3 regions of the Streptomyces sp. NPDC002054 genome follow, and region 2 is predicted to be linked to each of the others. Evidence: predicted binding sites of a transcription regulator. Region 2 holds the regulator's gene; each other region holds the start of a gene.

Region 1 (5,746 bases), on a different contig from region 2:
AGGTGTGGAAGCCCAGCCGGTCGGCCCCCAGCATCCCCCACAGCAGCTCCCGCCGGACGTCGTCCGGCAGCATGTCCAGGTGCTCGTACGTCGCCCACGGGGTGTGCGTGAAGTGGGCGATCCGCAGGTCCGGGCGGAGGTCCCGGAGCATGCCCGGGGCGAGGGACAGGTGGTAGTCCTGGATCAGGACCGCCGCCCCCTCGGCGGCCTCGGCCGCCAGCGCCTCGGCGAAGGCCCGGTTGTACGTCCGGTACGAATCCCAGCAGCGCCGGAACTCCGTGTCGAAGACCGGCTCGCGCGGGATGTTGTACAGGCCGTGGTGGGTGAACCAGAGCACCGAGTTCGAGATGCCGTTGTACGCGTCGTCGTAGACCGCCGGGTCGATGTCCAGCATCCGCACGCCCGGCTCGGCGACGCCCCGGCGGACCGCCTCGCGGTCGCCCTCCGACAGGGCCGCGCAGATCCACAGGGCCCCCGGCTGCTCCGCGAGGGCCGCGGAGAGGCCGGAGACCAGACCGCCCCCGCCGCGCCGGGTGTCGAGTGTGCCGTCGGCGGCCAGCGCGTACGAGAGCGGGCCACGGTTCGCTGCGACGAGTACCTGGGAAGCCATGCGGCCAACCTAGCCCGGCCCGCCCCCGCTCAAACGTCCGTTCCCCCGGCTGCGGCGGAGGTCACGCGGCGGAGGTCACGCGGCAGGGGTCACGCCGGAGGGGTCACGCCACGCGCCGGACCGCGTACTCCTCGATCTCGCGCATCGGCGGCCGTTCCTCCGTGTCCACCGGATAGGTGTGCGGGACGAATCCGTCCGGGCCGCGCTCGAACTGGGTCAGGAGCGGCCGGACCAGGTGCCCCCGGGAGAGCCGGACCTGCGCGGTGCGGTAGATGGCGGCGGCCATCCGGCCCAGGGCCCGGCCGTCCTGGTGGCGGTGCAGCCGGACCCCGACGTCGACCTGGGCCAGGGCATCCAGGCCGACCGTGTGCAGGGCGTCGACCAGCAGGCCCAGCTCCACGCCGTAGCCGACCGGGAAGGGGAGACGTTCCAGCAGGGAGCGGCGTACGGCGTACTCGCCGCCCAGCGGCTGGACGAAGCCGGCCAGCTGGGGCCAGTGCAGGTTGAGCAGCGGGCGGGCGACCAGTTCGGTGACCCGGCCGCCCTGGCCGGGGGCGTCCCCGAGCGGGCGGTCGTACATGGCCTTGACGAAGTGGATCTCCGGGTCGGTCAGCAGCGGGCCGACGATCCCCGAGACGAAGGCGGCCGAGAAGTCGCGCAGGTCGGCGTCGACGAAGCAGACGATGTCCCCGGTGGTGACCATCAGCGAGCGCCACAGCACCTCGCCCTTTCCGGGCACCGCCGGGATGCGGGGGAGTATCTCGTCCCGGTGCACCACCCGGGCGCCGGCCTTGGCGGCGACCTCGGCGGTCCGGTCCGTGGAACCGGAATCGATTACTACAACCTCGTCAACAAGAGGATGCGGAAGCCCCTCTACCAGATCCCGCCGGACCGTCTCGACGATCGCGCCGACCGTCGCCTCCTCGTCGAGCGCCGGAAGCACGACGCTGACCGTCGTCCCAGCCGCCCGTTTCGCGGAAAGCAGCTGGTCGAGCGGCCTGTCGGCGGCTGTCCAGGACCGCCGGCCCAGCCAGCGTTCCACCTCTTCCAGCACCTGCGGCACTCCCTGAATCCGTCCGGTTTGTGATCCATCTCGCGGTTCGGACAGCTGTCTCATCGGCCCGATCCGTCAGTTACAGTCTTGAACAACGCGCAGGACCCTCGCATGCCGGGGGTGCTCGCCGACAAATGCCCGGGTGCGCCATACAGCGCGCGGCCCGGAGCCATACCGCTCATCCAGAGGGGCAGAGGGATACGGCCCGTTGAAGCCCCGGCAACCCTCCAGTCGGTTCTCGCGATGGCACGCGTCAGCGTCAGCGAGGTCCCCCGGCTAGGGAAGGTGCCAAATCCGTCTCGTGGCGAAGTGCGCCACGAGGAAGATGAGGAGAAAGGGCCTCGCCACCATGGCTGCACAGACTGTCGCCACCTCTGTCGATCTCGGACCTGCCGTCGCGCTCTCCTGTCGTGAGTGCGGCACCCGCTTCGACCTCGGTCCCATTTTCGCCTGTGCCGAGTGCTTCGGTCCGCTGGAAGTCGCGTACGACCTGCCCACCGGCGACCCGGAAGCCCTGCGCGCCGCCATCGAGGCCGGCCCCAACAACATCTGGCGCTACGCCCCGCTGCTGCCCGTCCCGGCCGACGTCGCCGCCAAGCCGAGCCTGAACCCGGGCTTCACCAAGCTCGTGGACGCCGAGAACCTGGCCAAGGAGCTCGGGGTGACCGGCAAGCTCTACGTCAAGGACGACTCCGGCAACCCGACGCACTCCTTCAAGGACCGCGTCGTCGCGATCGCCGTCGAGGCCGCCCGCGCCTTCGGTTTCACCACCCTGTCCTGCTCCTCCACCGGCAACCTGGCCGGCGCCGTCGGCGCCGCCGCCGCCCGCGCCGGCTTCCGGTCCTGCGTGTTCATCCCGCACGACCTGGAGCAGGGCAAGGTCGTCATGGCCGGTGTCTACGGCGGCGACCTGGTCGGCATCGAGGGCAACTACGACGACGTCAACCGCTTCTGCTCCGAGCTCATCGGCGACCCGCTGGGCGAGGGCTGGGGCTTCGTCAACGTCAACCTGCGCCCGTACTACGGCGAGGGCTCCAAGACCCTGGCGTACGAGATCTGCGAGCAGCTCGGCTGGCAGCTGCCCGACCAGATCGTGATCCCGATCGCCTCCGGCTCGCAGCTGACGAAGATCGACAAGGGTCTGCAGGAGCTCATCAAGCTGGGCCTGGTCGAGGACAAGCAGTACAAGATCTTCGGCGCCCAGGCCGAGGGCTGCTCCCCGGTGTCCACCGCCTTCAAGGCCGGCCACGAGGTGGTCCGCCCGCAGAAGCCGAACACCATCGCCAAGTCCCTGGCGATCGGCAACCCGGCCGACGGCCCGTACGTGCTGGACATCGCCCGCCGGACCGGCGGCTTCGTCGAGGACGTCAACGACGAGCAGGTCGTGGACGCCATCAAGCTGCTCGCGCAGACCGAGGGCATCTTCGCCGAGACGGCGGGCGGCGTGACCGTCGGAGTGACGAAGAAGCTCCTCGAGAATGGGCAGCTCGACCCCGCGCTGACCACAGTGGTCCTGAACACCGGCGACGGCCTCAAGACCCTGGAGGCGGTGGCCGCGGACAGCGGGCAGACCGCCACCATCCGGCCGAGCCTGGACGCGTTCCGCGCCGCCGGCCTGGTCTGACGGCCCGACCCTCCCCCCCTGCACACCGGAAAGGCAGTAGCGCCATGAGCGTCAACGTCCGCATCCCCACCATCCTGCGCACCTACACCGGCGGCCAGGCCGAGGTGAAGGCCGAGGGCACGACCCTCGCCGAGGTCATCGAGTCCCTGGAGAAGAACCACCCGGGCATCGCCGCGCGCGTCCTGGACGACCAGGGCAAGCTGCGCCGCTTCGTGAACGTGTACGTCAACGACGACGACGTGCGCTTCGAGGGCGGGCTGCAGGCGGCGACCCCGGACGGCGCCGGCGTCTCGATCATCCCGGCCGTCGCAGGCGGCTGCTGACCCGTCGGTAGCTGACACGCGCAAACCCTGAATTGCCCCTTCCGCTAAAGCGGAGGGGGCAATTCTGCTTGATTGGGCGCGGTAGGGTTGGGGAAGTCCCCTCCGCTGTTCTTGCCCGCCGCATATGAGCGGGCTTCTCCATGGTCGACATCGGGCCAATGTGCGTGTGCGATATGAGGCTTTGACGTGCTTCGTCAGGTCCAACTTGCCCTGGGATAAGGCGACTTTTCACTCTATTGAGAGTTATTCGCATGTCCAGATTTCTCGTCGGAATGACCTGTTGCAGACAGCGTCGGTCCAGATACATTCAGCCGCGGTCGACGCGTTCCGACGCAAGTTCTGACCCGGGACCGCGAAGTGCGGTCCTGCGCAAGGGCCAGTAATAGGGGAGTTAGGCATGGCTCAGGGCACCGTCAAGTGGTTCAACGCGGAGAAGGGCTACGGCTTCATCGCGGTCGACGGTGGTGCGGATGTGTTCGTCCACTACAGCGCCATCCAGATGGACGGGTACCGCACCCTTGAAGAGGGTCAGCGGGTCGAGTTCGAGATCTCGCAGGGCCAGAAGGGTCCGCAGGCGGACATGGTCAAGCTCGCAGTCTGACCAGGACGTCGACCACCGACACGTCACACGTACGCGCGACACGTACGCACGCGTACACGCGAGGGGCCCACATTCCGGACAGGGATGCGGGCCCCTCTCGCGTTGAGACCGCTTGCACTCGCGGGGGTCGAGTGCTAATCATTGGCGTTAGCACTCTCCCGGTGAGAGTGCTACATAGACGAGGACCGGGTCGGTGAGGCCCGCAGTGTCCGACGGGAAGGAACCGTCTGGCACGCAGGCCGTCCGTCGCGGGCGCCAGCGCGGTCCGGAGCAATCCACCCCGTCCGGGAGGACCACTTCACATGGCCAAGATCATCGCGTTCGACGAGGAGGCCCGGCGCGGTCTCGAGCGCGGCATGAACCAGCTCGCCGACGCCGTCAAGGTCACCCTTGGCCCCAAGGGTCGCAACGTCGTCCTCGAGAAGAAGTGGGGCGCGCCCACGATCACCAACGATGGTGTTTCCATCGCCAAGGAGATCGAGCTCGAGGACCCGTACGAGAAGATCGGCGCCGAGCTGGTCAAGGAAGTCGCCAAGAAGACGGACGACGTCGCCGGTGACGGTACGACCACCGCGACCGTCCTCGCCCAGGCGCTGGTCCGCGAGGGCCTGCGCAACGTGGCGGCCGGTGCCAACCCGATGGCCCTCAAGCGCGGCATCGAGAAGGCCGTCGAGGCCGTCTCCGGCGCCCTGCTGGAGCAGGCGAAGGATGTCGAGACCAAGGAGCAGATCGCTTCCACGGCCTCCATCTCCGCCGCCGACACCCAGATCGGCGAGCTCATCGCCGAGGCGATGGACAAGGTCGGCAAGGAAGGCGTCATCACCGTCGAGGAGTCCCAGACCTTCGGTCTGGAGCTTGAGCTCACCGAGGGCATGCGCTTCGACAAGGGCTACATCTCGGCGTACTTCGCCACCGACATGGAGCGTATGGAGGCGTCGCTCGACGACCCGTACATCCTGATCGTCAACTCCAAGGTCAGCAACGTGAAGGACCTCCTTCCGCTGCTGGAGAAGGTCATGCAGTCCGGCAAGCCGCTGCTGATCATCGCCGAGGACGTCGAGGGCGAGGCCCTGTCGACCCTGGTCGTCAACAAGATCCGCGGCACCTTCAAGTCCGTCGCGGTCAAGGCTCCGGGCTTCGGCGACCGCCGCAAGGCCATGCTGGGCGACATCGCCATCCTCACCGGTGGCACGGTCATCTCCGAGGAGGTCGGCCTCAAGCTCGAGAACGCGGGCCTGGACCTGCTGGGCCGCGCCCGCAAGGTCGTCATCACCAAGGACGAGACCACCATCGTCGACGGTGCCGGTGACAGCGACCAGGTTGCCGGTCGTGTGAACCAGATCCGCGCCGAGATCGACAACTCGGACAGCGACTACGACCGCGAGAAGCTGCAGGAGCGCCTGGCGAAGCTCGCCGGCGGTGTTGCGGTCATCAAGGCCGGTGCCGCGACCGAGGTCGAGCTCAAGGAGCGCAAGCACCGCATCGAGGACGCCGTTCGCAACGCGAAGGCGGCCGTCGAGGAGGGCATCGTCGC
Region 2 (5,746 bases):
GTGCGTGGCCGAAGCGCGGGCCGCCGGGTTCGAGCACGTCAACCTGGACCTGATCTACGGCACGCCCGGCGAGTCCGACGAGGACTGGCGGGCCTCGCTGTCCGCGGCGATCGGCGCCGGGCCCGACCACATCAGCGCATACGCCCTGATCGTCGAGGAGGGCACGCAGCTGGCCCGCCGGATCCGCCGGGGCGAGGTCCCGATGACCGACGACGACGTGCACGCGGACCGCTACCTGATCGCCGACGCGGCGATGCGGGAGGCGGGCTACGACTGGTACGAGGTGTCGAACTGGGCCACCACGGAAGCCGGCCGCTGCCTGCACAACGAGCTGTACTGGCGCGGCGCGGACTGGTGGGGCGCCGGACCCGGAGCGCACAGCCACGTCGGCGGGGTGCGCTGGTGGAACGTCAAGCATCCCGGCGCGTACGCCGCGGCCCTCGCCGAGGGCCGCTCCCCGGGCGCCGGCCGCGAGCTGCTGTCCGAGGAGGACCGCCGGGTCGAACGGATCCTGCTGGAGCTCCGCCTGGCGGACGGCGTCCCCCTGACCCTGCTGGCCCCCACCGGCCTCGCAGCCTCCCGCCGCGCCCTGACCGACGGCCTGCTGGAGCCGGGCCCGTACGAGGCCGGCCGGGCCGTGCTGACGCTGCGCGGACGCCTGCTGGCCGACGCGGTCGTGCGCGACCTCGTGGACTGATCACTCAACTGATCACTCACCGGAGTGAACCCACGCGGATCCGGGCCGCCGGTCAGCCGACGGCCGGGGCCGTAACGAAGTCGATCAGTTCCTCCACCCGGCCCAGCAGAGCCGGCTCCAGGTCCTGGTAGGAGCGGACCCGGGACAGGATGTGCTGCCAGGCCGCGCCCGTGTTCTCCGGCCAGCCCAGCGCCCGGCAGATGCCCGTCTTCCAGTCCTGGCCCCGCGGGACCACCGGCCACGCCTCGATCCCCAGGGCGGACGGCTTCACCGCCTGCCAGACGTCGACGTACGGGTGGCCCACCACCAGGACGTCCGGCCCTGTCACCGAGGCCGCCAGGCGGGACTCCTTCGACCCCGGGACCAGGTGGTCCACCAGGACGCCCAGCCTCGCGTCCGCCGCCGGGGCGAATTCCGCCACGATCGCCGGGAGGTCGTCCACACCCGACAGGTACTCGACGACCACGCCCTCGATCCGCAGGTCGTCACCCCACACCCGCTCCACCAGTTCCGCGTCGTGGCGGCCCTCCACGTAGATGCGGCCCGCCCGCGCCACCCGGGCCCGGGCCCCGGGCACGGCCAGCGAACCGGAGGCGGTACGGCGCGGTGCCGACGGGGCGGCTCGGGACGGGCGGACCAGGGTGACCACCGCGCCCTCCAGCAGGAAGCCGCGCGGTTCCAGCGGGAAGACGCGCCGCTTGCCGAAGCGGTCCTCCAGGGTGACCGTGCCCGCCTCGCAGGCCACCACCGCGCCGCAGAACTCCGTACCCGCGACCTCGACCACCAGATCGGGCTCGGCGGCCACCTCCGGCACCGGCTTGGGGCGCTTCCACGCGGGGGTCAGGTCGGGGGAGTACTCACGCATCCGGCCGAGGGTAGGGGCAGCGGGCGGCCGATCAAGGCGACACGCCGAAACGGGCGGCCAGTGTGGCGCGTTGCGCACGCACGAAGGCGGCATCGACCACCGCCCCGTGCCCGGGCACGTAAAAGGCATCCTCGCCACCCAGCGCCAGCAGCCGGTCCAGCGCAGCCGGCCACTGCGCGGGGACCGCGTCCGGTCCCGCCGAGGGTTCCCCGGACTCCTCGACCAGGTCCCCGCAGAAGACCACCTCCCGGTCGCCGCCCGGTACGAACAGCGCCAGGTCGTGCCGGGTGTGGCCGGGCCCCACGTTCGCCAGCAGCACCTGCACCCCGCCCAGCTCCAGCGTCCACTCGCCGGACACCAGGTGGCGGGGCAGCCGCAGCAGGTCCGCCGATTCGGCGGCGTCCGCCTCCGCCAGGCCGTGCCGGACCGCGTCCGTGCGCAGCTCCTCCCGCCCCGCCGCCGTGCCGAGCAGGGTGTCCAGGCCGACCGCCCCGAAGACCTCGGCGCCCGCGAAGGCCGCCGCCCCCATCACATGGTCGAAATGTCCGTGTGTGAATGCGATATGGGTCACCCGGCGGCCGGTCAGCCGCTCCGCCTCGGCGCGCAGCCCGGCCCCCTCCCGGATGCTGGATCCGGGGTCGATCAGCAGCACCGCATCGGCTCCGACCACCAGTCCCACCGTGCAGTCCCACCCCGGGAGCCGCTTCCGGCCGGCCCGCCCGGTCAGCCGTTCCCAGCCCGCCTCTTCCCATTGCACGTCCATGACGCGACGCTACCGTGACGGGCTCCCTTGCCTCCGGTGTACCTGCCAGCCGTACACTGACCGGGGGATCTCTGGCACTCAGGCCCTGCGAGTGCCAATCGAGTGCCCATCGACTGCAAATCAAGGACAGCCAGACCGGACTCACCGTTGGAGGTGGCGCGCGATGCTCAGTGAACGCAGGCTCGAAGTGCTGCGCGCCATCGTCCAGGACTACGTCGGGACGGAGGAGCCGGTCGGCTCCAAGGCGCTCACCGAACGGCACGCCCTCGGCGTCTCGCCCGCCACCGTGCGCAACGACATGGCGGTGCTGGAGGAGGAGGGCTACATCGCGCAGCCCCACACCAGCGCCGGCCGGATCCCCACCGACAAGGGCTACCGCCTCTTCGTCGACAAGCTGGCCGGAGTCAAGCCGCTGTCGACCCCCGAGCGGCGGGCCATCCAGAACTTCCTCGACGGTGCGGTCGACCTCGACGACGTGGTCGGCCGGACGGTGCGGCTGCTCGCCCAGCTGACCCGGCAGGTCGCGGTGGTCCAGTACCCCTCGCTGACCCGCTCCACGGTCCGCCACGTCGAGCTGCTCTCGCTCGCGCCCGCCCGGCTGATGCTCGTACTGATCACCGACACCGGCCGGGTCGAGCAGCGCCTCGTCGACTGCCCCGCGCCCTTCGGCGAGACCTCCCTCACCGATCTGCGCGCCCGGCTCAACGGCATGGTCGTCGGCCGCCGCTTCGCGGACGTGCCGCAGCTGGTGCAGGACCTGCCGGAATCCTTCGAGGCGGAGGACCGGGCGACGGTCTCCACCGTCCTCGCCACCCTCCTCGAAACCCTGGTCGAGGAGACCGAGGAGCGGCTGATGATCGGCGGCACCGCCAATCTCACCCGCTTCGGACATGACTTTCCCCTGACCATCCGGCCGGTGCTGGAAGCCCTTGAGGAACAGGTCGTACTCCTCAAGCTCCTGGGCGAGGCCAACGAGTCGGGGATGACCGTACGCATCGGTCACGAGAACGCCTACGAAGGACTCAACTCCACGTCGGTCGTCTCGGTCGGCTACGGTTCGGGCGGCGAAGCAGTCGCCAAACTCGGCGTGGTCGGACCGACCCGCATGGACTACCCCGGAACGATGGGAGCGGTACGCGCAGTGGCACGTTACGTCGGACAGATCCTGGCGGAGTCGTAAGTGGCCACGGACTACTACGCCGTTCTCGGCGTGCGCCGCGACGCATCGGCGGACGAGATCAAGAAGGCCTTCCGGCGGCTCGCACGCGAGCTGCACCCGGACGTCAACCCCGATCCCAAGACGCAGGAGCGTTTCAAGGAGATCAACGCGGCGTACGAGGTGCTGTCGGACCCGCAGAAGAAGCAGGTCTACGACCTCGGCGGCGACCCGCTGTCCTCCTCGGGCGGCGGCGGCGCGGGCGGTTTCGGGGCCGGTGGCTTCGGCAACTTCTCGGACATCATGGACGCGTTCTTCGGTACCGCGTCCCAGCGCGGCCCGCGCTCGCGCACCCGGCGCGGCCAGGACGCGATGATCCGCCTGGACCTGGAGCTGGACGAGGCCGCCTTCGGGACGACCAAGGACATCCAGGTCGACACGGCCATCGTGTGCGTCACCTGCTCCGGCGAGGGCGCCGCCCCCGGCACCTCGGCGCAGACCTGTGACATGTGCCGCGGCCGTGGTGAGGTCTCCCAGGTCACCCGGTCCTTCCTGGGCCAGGTCATGACCTCGCGCCCGTGCCCGCAGTGCCAGGGCTTCGGCACCGTGGTCCCGACCCCGTGCCCCGAGTGCGCGGGCGACGGCCGGGTCCGCTCCCGCCGCAACCTGACGGTCAAGATCCCGGCCGGTGTGGAGAACGGCACCCGGATCCAGCTGTCGGGCGAGGGTGAGGTCGGCCCCGGCGGCGGCCCCGCCGGCGACCTGTACGTGGAGATCCACGAACTGGCGCACCCGGTCTTCCAGCGGCGCGGGGACGACCTGCACTGCACGGTGACCATTCCGATGACGGCGGCGGCGCTGGGCACCAAGTGCCCGCTGGAGACGCTGGACGGCATGGAGGAGATCGACATCCGGCCCGGTACCGGGTCCGGCCAGTCGATCCCGCTGCACGGGCGCGGTGTCACCCACCTGCGCGGCGGCGGGCGCGGCGACCTGATCGTCCACGTCGAGGTCACCACCCCCGGCAAGCTGGACGCCCAGCAGGAGGACCTGCTGCGCCAGCTGGCGAAGCTGCGCGGCGAGGAGCGGCCGATGGGCCAGTTCGCGCCGGGTCAGCAGGGGCTGTTCAGCCGCCTGAAGGACGCGTTCAACGGCCGCTGACGCGCGCCGCCCACGCCCTGGCTGGCCGGTTACGCAACCGGACTATGCCAGGCGAATTGTGTGATTCGGTCTGGTGCGGGGGACATGGCACGATGCAGCTCATGTCCTCCGCGCTGAACGGTCTCTGCCCCTACCCGATCGTGCAGGCTCCCATGGCGGGCGGAGGGTCCTGTCCCCCGCTCGCCGCAGCCGTCTCCGCGGCGGGCGGACTCGGCTTCCTGGCCGGCGGCTACAAGACCGCCGACGGCATGTACCAGGAGATCAAACTGCTGCGCGGCCTCACCCGGCGGCCGTTCGGCGTCAACCTCTTCATGCCGCAGACCGCCCAGGTGGATCCGGCCGCCGTCGAGGCCTACCGGGGCCAGCTCGCGGGCGAGGCCAGCTGGTACGAGGTCTCCCTCGCGGACGATGACATCGTTGGCACGTGCGACGACGGTTATGACGCAAAACTGGCCATTCTCACCGAGGACCCGGTCCCGGTCGTCTCCTTCACCTTCGGCTGCCCCTCGCCCGAGGCCCTCGCCCGCCTCCGCACGGCCGGCACCCGCACCGTGGTCACCGTCACCTCCGTCGAGGAGGCCCGGGCCGCCCAGGCGGCCGGCGCCGACATCCTCTGCGTCCAGGGGATCGAGGCCGGCGGCCACCAGGGCACCCACCGCGACGACCCGCAGGCCGACTTCACCGGCGTGGGCCTGCTGTCGCTGGTCGGACAGGTACGGGAGGCCGTGGCGCTCCCCATCGTCGCGGCGGGCGGGCTGATGCGCGGCTCGCAGATCGCCGGGGTGCTCGCGGCCGGCGCGGAGGCGGCCCAGCTGGGCACGGCCTTCCTGGCCTGCCCCGAGTCCGGGGCGCACGCGCTGCACAAGAAGGCGCTGACCGACCCCTTGTTCGTCCGTACGGAACTCACCCGGGCCTTCTCCGGCCGCCCGGCCCGGGGCCTGGTCAACCGCTTCATGCGGGAGCACGGCCCGTACGCGCCGGCCGCCTACCCCCAGGTCCACCACCTGACCTCCGGGCTGCGCAAGGCCGCCGCCGCGGCCGGAGACCCGCAGGGCATGGCCCTGTGGGCCGGCCAGGGCCACCGGCTGGCGCGGTCGCTGCCCG
Region 3 (5,746 bases), on a different contig from region 2:
GTGCGGTCGAGGCGCGGCTGTCCGACCGCACCCACCCGGTGGACCTGCTGGTCAACAACGCGGGCTTCGGCAACAAGGGCCGCTATCTGGACGTGTCCATGGCCGACGAGCTGACGATGCTGAAGGTGCACATCGAGGCGGTGCTGCGGCTGACCTCGGCGGCGACGGAGTCGATGCGGTCGCGCGGCCGGGGCGGGGTGATCAACGTGGCCTCGGTGGCCGCGTTCCTGCCGCGGGGCACGTACGGGGCGAGCAAGGCGTGGGTGGTGCAGTTCACCCAGGGCGCGGCGAAGGACCTGGCGGACTCCGGGGTGCGGCTGATGGCGCTGTGCCCGGGCTTCGTCCGGACCGAGTTCCACCAGCGGGCCGGGATGGGGACGGACAACATCCCCAACTGGATGTGGCTGGACGCGGACAAGCTGGTGGCGGAGGCGCTGGCCGATCTTGCGCGCGGCAGGACGGTGTCGATCCCGGATCCGCGCTACAAGGCGCTGATGGGGATCGTGAAGCTGACGCCGCGCGGACTGCTGGGCGGGGTGTCCTCCCGCACAGGGCGGAAGTACGGACCCCAATAGCCCCATACCGGAATAAAATGGTCATGTCCATCCAGCCCGGGAGTCGGGAGGCATCATGACATTCGTACAGATAATCGATTACAAGACCCGCCGGTACGACGACCTCTCCGACCTCATGGATCGGTACGTGGCGCAGAGCCAGGGCAAGCGGACCGTCACCCACAGCATGATCGGCAAGGACCTCGAGGACGGGGAGCACTACGTCGACGTGGTCGAGTTCCCGTCGTACGAAGACGCCATGAAGAACTCTCAGCTCCCGGAGACGGACCGGATGTTCAAGGAGATGGTGGCCCTCTGCGACGGGATGCCCACGTTCACCAACCTGGACGTGGTGCGGGACGAGATGCTCAACAAGCACCTGGTGAACCGGGTGTTCGACGACGCCATCATGCACGGCAACATGGCCGTCATCGAGGAGTGCTTCGCGACGAACTACATCGACCACGACGCGAGCAAGGAGGAGTCGACCGTCATCGGACGCGAATCCATGCGCGGCGACATCGAGCGCTGGCGCCGGGGCTTCGACATCACCTTCGAGCCGGTGTCCCAGATCGCCGAGGGCGATTTCGTCACCACGGTGTGGAACTGGCGGGGCACCCACAAGGGCGAGTTCATGGGCGTCATGCCGACCGGGAAGACCTACGACATGTCCGGGACCACCACGTTCCGGTGCCTGGACGGCGAGATCATCGAGGGCTGGTGGCACTACAACGTCGGCCAGCTGCAACGCCAGATGGGCGGGTCCGGGTCACCGTACGAGTCCCGCTGAACCTGAGCTGAACCGGAGCCGCATCGGCCCCACACACGGGAAGGCCCCGCTCCGCACTGCGGAACGGGGCCTTCCGTGCACTGTGAGCCGATCAGTGGCTGTGGCCGTGACCGTGACCGTGCCCGTGACCGTCGGCCTCCTCCTCGGCCGGCTTCTCGACGACCAGGGTCTCGGTCGTGAGCAGCAGGGAGGCGATGGAGGCGGCGTTCTCCAGGGCGGAGCGGGTGACCTTCACCGGGTCGATGACGCCGGCCTTGACCAGGTCGCCGTACTCGCCGGTGGCGGCGTTGAAGCCCTGGCCCTTGTCGAGCTCGGCAACCTTGGAGGTGATGACGTAGCCCTCCAGGCCGGCGTTCTCGGCGATCCAGCGCAGCGGCTCGACGGCGGCGCGGCGGACGACCGCGACACCGGTGGCCTCGTCGCCCTCCTTGCCGAGGTTGCCCTCGAGGACCTTGACGGCGTGGACCAGAGCGGAGCCACCACCGGAGACGATGCCCTCCTCGACCGCGGCGCGGGTCGCGGAGATGGCGTCCTCCAGACGGTGCTTCTTCTCCTTCAGCTCCACCTCGGTGGCGGCGCCGACCTTGATCACGCACACGCCGCCGGCCAGCTTCGCGAGGCGCTCCTGGAGCTTCTCGCGGTCCCAGTCGGAGTCCGTGGACTCGATCTCGGCCTTGATCTGGTTGACGCGGCCGAGGACGTCCTCGTGGCTGCCGCCGCCGTCCACGATCGTGGTGTCGTCCTTGGAGACGGTCACGCGGCGGGCGGTGCCCAGCACGTCCAGACCGGCCTGGTCGAGCTTGAGGCCGACCTCCTCGGCGATGACGGTGGCACCGGTGAGGGTGGCCATGTCCTGGAGCATCGCCTTGCGGCGGTCGCCGAAGCCCGGGGCCTTGACGGCCACCGCGTTGAAGGTGCCGCGGATCTTGTTGACGACGAGGGTGGAGAGCGCCTCGCCCTCGACGTCCTCGGCGATGATCAGCAGCGGCCGGGAGCCACCCGCCTGGATGACCTTCTCCAGCAGCGGCAGGAGGTCCTGGATGGAGGTGACCTTGCCCTGGTTGATCAGGATGTACGGGTCGTCGAGGACGGCCTCCATACGCTCCTGGTCGGAGACCATGTACGGCGAGAGGTAGCCCTTGTCGAAGGCCATGCCCTCGGTGAACTCCAGCTCCAGGCCGAAGGCGTTGGACTCCTCGACGGTGATGACACCATCCTTGCCGACCTTGTCCATCGCCTCGGCGATGAGCTCGCCGACCTGCTGGTCCTGCGCGGAGAGCGCGGCCACGGCGGCGATGTCGGACTTGTCCTCGATCGGACGGGCGGTGGCGAGCAGCTCGTCGGAGACGGCCTTGACCGCGGCGTCGATGCCCTTCTTCAGGGCGGCCGGGGAAGCGCCGGCGGCGACGTTGCGGAGACCCTCGCGGACCAGCGCCTGGGCCAGCACGGTGGCGGTGGTGGTGCCGTCACCCGCGATGTCGTTGGTCTTGGTCGCCACCTCCTTCACCAGCTGGGCGCCCAGGTTCTCGTACGGGTCGTCGAGCTCGACCTCGCGGGCGATCGTGACACCGTCGTTGGTGATGGTGGGAGCGCCGAACTTCTTGTCGATGACGACGTTGCGGCCCTTGGGGCCGATCGTCACCTTGACCGTGTCGGCAAGCTTGTTGACGCCGCGCTCGAGGGCGCGACGGGCGTCCTCGTCGAACTTCAGGATCTTCGCCATGGGAGCGGTTCAGCCCTCTCGAAAAATCTGGGGTTTAACGAACTGCGCCCCTCGCCGCCCGGCAATCAGCGGGGTGACCAGGGGCGCAGCTCAAAGCATCTTGATGCTTGGGTGAATTACTTCTCGACGATCGCGAGCACGTCGCGAGCCGAGAGGACGAGGTACTCCTCGCCGCTGTACTTCACCTCGGTGCCGCCGTACTTGCTGTACAGCACGATGTCGCCGACGTTGACGTCCAGCGGGAGACGCTGGCCGTCCTCGAACCGGCCCGGGCCCACAGCGAGGACGACGCCCTCCTGGGGCTTCTCCTTCGCGGTGTCCGGGATAACCAGGCCAGAGGCCGTGGTCTGCTCGGCGTCGAGCGGCTGGACCACAATGCGGTCCTCGAGCGGCTTGATGGCAACCTTGGAGCTGGCGGTCGTCACGATCCGACCTCCCCCTTCGGAGATCTCACGGGGTTAACTGTCTGAGGTGGCGACCAGGTCGATCCGTCGTCGCGGGTGCCGGACCTGCCCGTCGCTGTGTTGGCACTCACCGGTGGCGAGTGCCAGGCCCGAGACTATTCCGGCGATTAGCACTCGGTCAAGCGGAGTGCCAATTCACGCCATGGGCGTTGCGGAATAACGGCTTCCCATACTGCTCCGTCCCCGCGCCCGGGCCCCCGTTCCGGGCCGCACCACAGATGCCCGCACATACGTCCGAGGGCGTCGCGGGCGTCGCGCCGGTGCTCATGGGTCGGTGCTGGTGCTCATGGGTCAGTGAGGAATCGATTCTCCGGGCGCGTACGGATGACCGTCGGCCGACCCGAGGCATACCCGGCGACCCGGCCGGGAACCCAGTCGCCGCAAGATCGAACCCACTCCCCCGTGAGGAACCATGCGCATCCGCCACACCCTCGGTGCCGCCGCCGGCGCCGCCCTGCTCGTCCTGGCGCTCCCCACCTCGGCCGGCGCGGCCGAAGGTACCTTCACCTACACGTACAAGTCCGAAGACCGGGCCATGAAGAGCGGGCAGCTGGTCGACCCGCCGAGCGAGGAGTGCATCACGCTCGACGAGGCGGACGACCCGAAGGAGGTCCCGCCCGCGATCTCGCCGTACAACGGCACGGACGAGACGGCCACGGTCTACGAGGAGCCCGGCTGTGAGGGCGAATCCTTCGACCTCGAGGCCGGTGCGCAGGGCTCCGCCAAGCTCGAGATCCGCTCGGTGGTCTTCCACGACTGACGGCTGACGACGGACGTCGATCCGGGTGGCACGCGCCCCACGCGCCCGATATGTGACAGTTGGGGCGTGCGCATACTCGTGGTCGAAGACGAAGAAGGCCTCGCCGAATCCCTTCGGCGGGGCCTTTCCGCCGATGGCCACTGGGTCGAAACGGCCCACGACGGCCACCGCGGGCTGGAGCTCGCCCGCAGCGGCGGCCCGTACGACGTCGTCCTGCTCGACCTGATGCTCCCGGGCCTGTCCGGGTACGAGATCTGCGCCCGGCTGCGTGCCCACGGCGACCGCACCCCGGTGCTGATGCTCACCGCCCGGGACGGCGAACACGACGAGGCCGACGGCCTCGACTGCGGCGCCGACGACTACCTCACCAAGCCGTTCTCCTTCGTGGTGCTCGGCGCCCGGCTCCGCGCCCTGGCCCGCCGGGCCGGCGCCCCCGAGCGCACCACCCTGCAGGCCGGCGACCTGTGCCTGGACCGCGAGGCCCGCCGCTGCCGGCGCGGCACCGCCGAGATCGAGCTGACCGCCCGCGAACTGGCCGTGCTGGGCTGCCTGATGGAACGGCCCGGGCAAGCCGTCGCCAAGCAGGACATCCTGGACGAGGTCTGGGAGACCCCGGGCGGGATCGACCCGAACATCGTCGAGGTGTACGTCTCGTCCTTGCGCAGGAAGATCGACGCGCCGTTCGGCCGCCGCTCCATCCTCACCGTGCATGGCACCGGCTACCGGATGGCCGCGGACGGTGGCGGCGGTGCGGGCCGCGGTGCGGATGGTGGCGGCGGTGCGGGGTAGTTCGCTGCGCGCCCGGGCCGCCCTCGCGGCGGCCCTCGCCATGGCCGCCCTCCTCGCCGCCGGCGGCCTCTGGCTCCACGGCCTGCTGCGCGCCAACCTCCTCGACAACACCGCGTCCCGCACCGAGCTCGCCACCCGCAAGGCCGCAGCCCAGGCCGACGCGCACACCCTCCCCGCCGACGGCCGGCTGCCCGCCCCGGACGGCGGAGTCGACCTGCTCCTCGTCCTCGACGCGCACGGCCGGACCCTCGCGGCCGGCGGGAACACCCGGGCGGTCACGCCGGCCGAGCTGGCCGGCGTACGGCCCCCGGCCGGGTCGGATTCGCGGACCGTGGTCCTGCCGGCCGACCGCCCCGGCGGTCAGCGGCGCGGGGTGGTCGTGGTCGAGGCGCAGGGTGCCGGGCCCGGCGAGCGGGTCTCGGTGTACGCGATGACCGTGCTCGGCGACGTGGACGATGCCACCCGGGCCGTCGCGTTCGGGCTGGTGGCGGGCGCGCCGCCGCTGATCGGGTTCGCGGCGCTGCTGGCCTGGTGGGTGACCGGGCAGGCGCTGCGGCCGGTGACCGCGATCCGGAGCGGGCTGGCGGCGGTCACGGCGAGCGAACTGGACCGGCGGGTGCCGGACCCGGGCGGGGCGGACGAGATCGCCCGGCTGGCCCGGACCGT

What was found. The regulator HrcA, encoded in region 2, represses chaperone genes, less so after heat shock. The targets are predictions, from matches to a motif close to TTNGCACTCNGNNNNNCNGAGTGCNAA.
Region 1: a site for HrcA is predicted at 4,360-4,386, ahead of groL (chaperonin GroEL). Genes of this name have one in related genera too.
Region 3: a site for HrcA is predicted at 3,639-3,665, ahead of groES (co-chaperone GroES). Genes of this name have one in related genera too.

Annotation. Positions count from the first base shown of each region.
Region 1 covers NZ_JBEOXT010000032.1:88,209-93,954, forward strand. Annotated here, with positions in the region: gene ABT123_RS27050 (alpha,alpha-trehalose-phosphate synthase (UDP-forming)) at 1-610, opposite strand, end outside; gene ABT123_RS27055 (glucosyl-3-phosphoglycerate synthase) at 714-1,664, opposite strand; SAM riboswitch class I at 1,840-1,996, shown strand; gene thrC (threonine synthase) at 1,990-3,288, shown strand; gene ABT123_RS27065 (MoaD/ThiS family protein) at 3,333-3,611, shown strand; gene ABT123_RS27070 (cold-shock protein) at 4,009-4,212, shown strand; gene groL (chaperonin GroEL) at 4,515-5,746, shown strand, end outside.
Region 2 covers NZ_JBEOXT010000009.1:62,965-68,710, forward strand. Annotated here, with positions in the region: gene hemW (radical SAM family heme chaperone HemW) at 1-697, shown strand, start outside; gene ABT123_RS10590 (DUF3097 domain-containing protein) at 750-1,562, opposite strand; gene ABT123_RS10595 (MBL fold metallo-hydrolase) at 1,594-2,325, opposite strand; gene hrcA (heat-inducible transcriptional repressor HrcA) at 2,489-3,505, shown strand; gene dnaJ (molecular chaperone DnaJ) at 3,506-4,642, shown strand; gene ABT123_RS10610 (nitronate monooxygenase) at 4,744-5,746, shown strand, end outside.
Region 3 covers NZ_JBEOXT010000014.1:188,836-194,581, forward strand. Annotated here, with positions in the region: gene ABT123_RS15920 (SDR family NAD(P)-dependent oxidoreductase) at 1-575, shown strand, start outside; gene ABT123_RS15925 (ester cyclase) at 631-1,344, shown strand; gene groL (chaperonin GroEL) at 1,436-3,067, opposite strand; gene groES (co-chaperone GroES) at 3,184-3,492, opposite strand; gene ABT123_RS15940 (hypothetical protein) at 3,944-4,291, shown strand; gene ABT123_RS15945 (response regulator transcription factor) at 4,358-5,080, shown strand; gene ABT123_RS15950 (sensor histidine kinase) at 5,001-5,746, shown strand, end outside.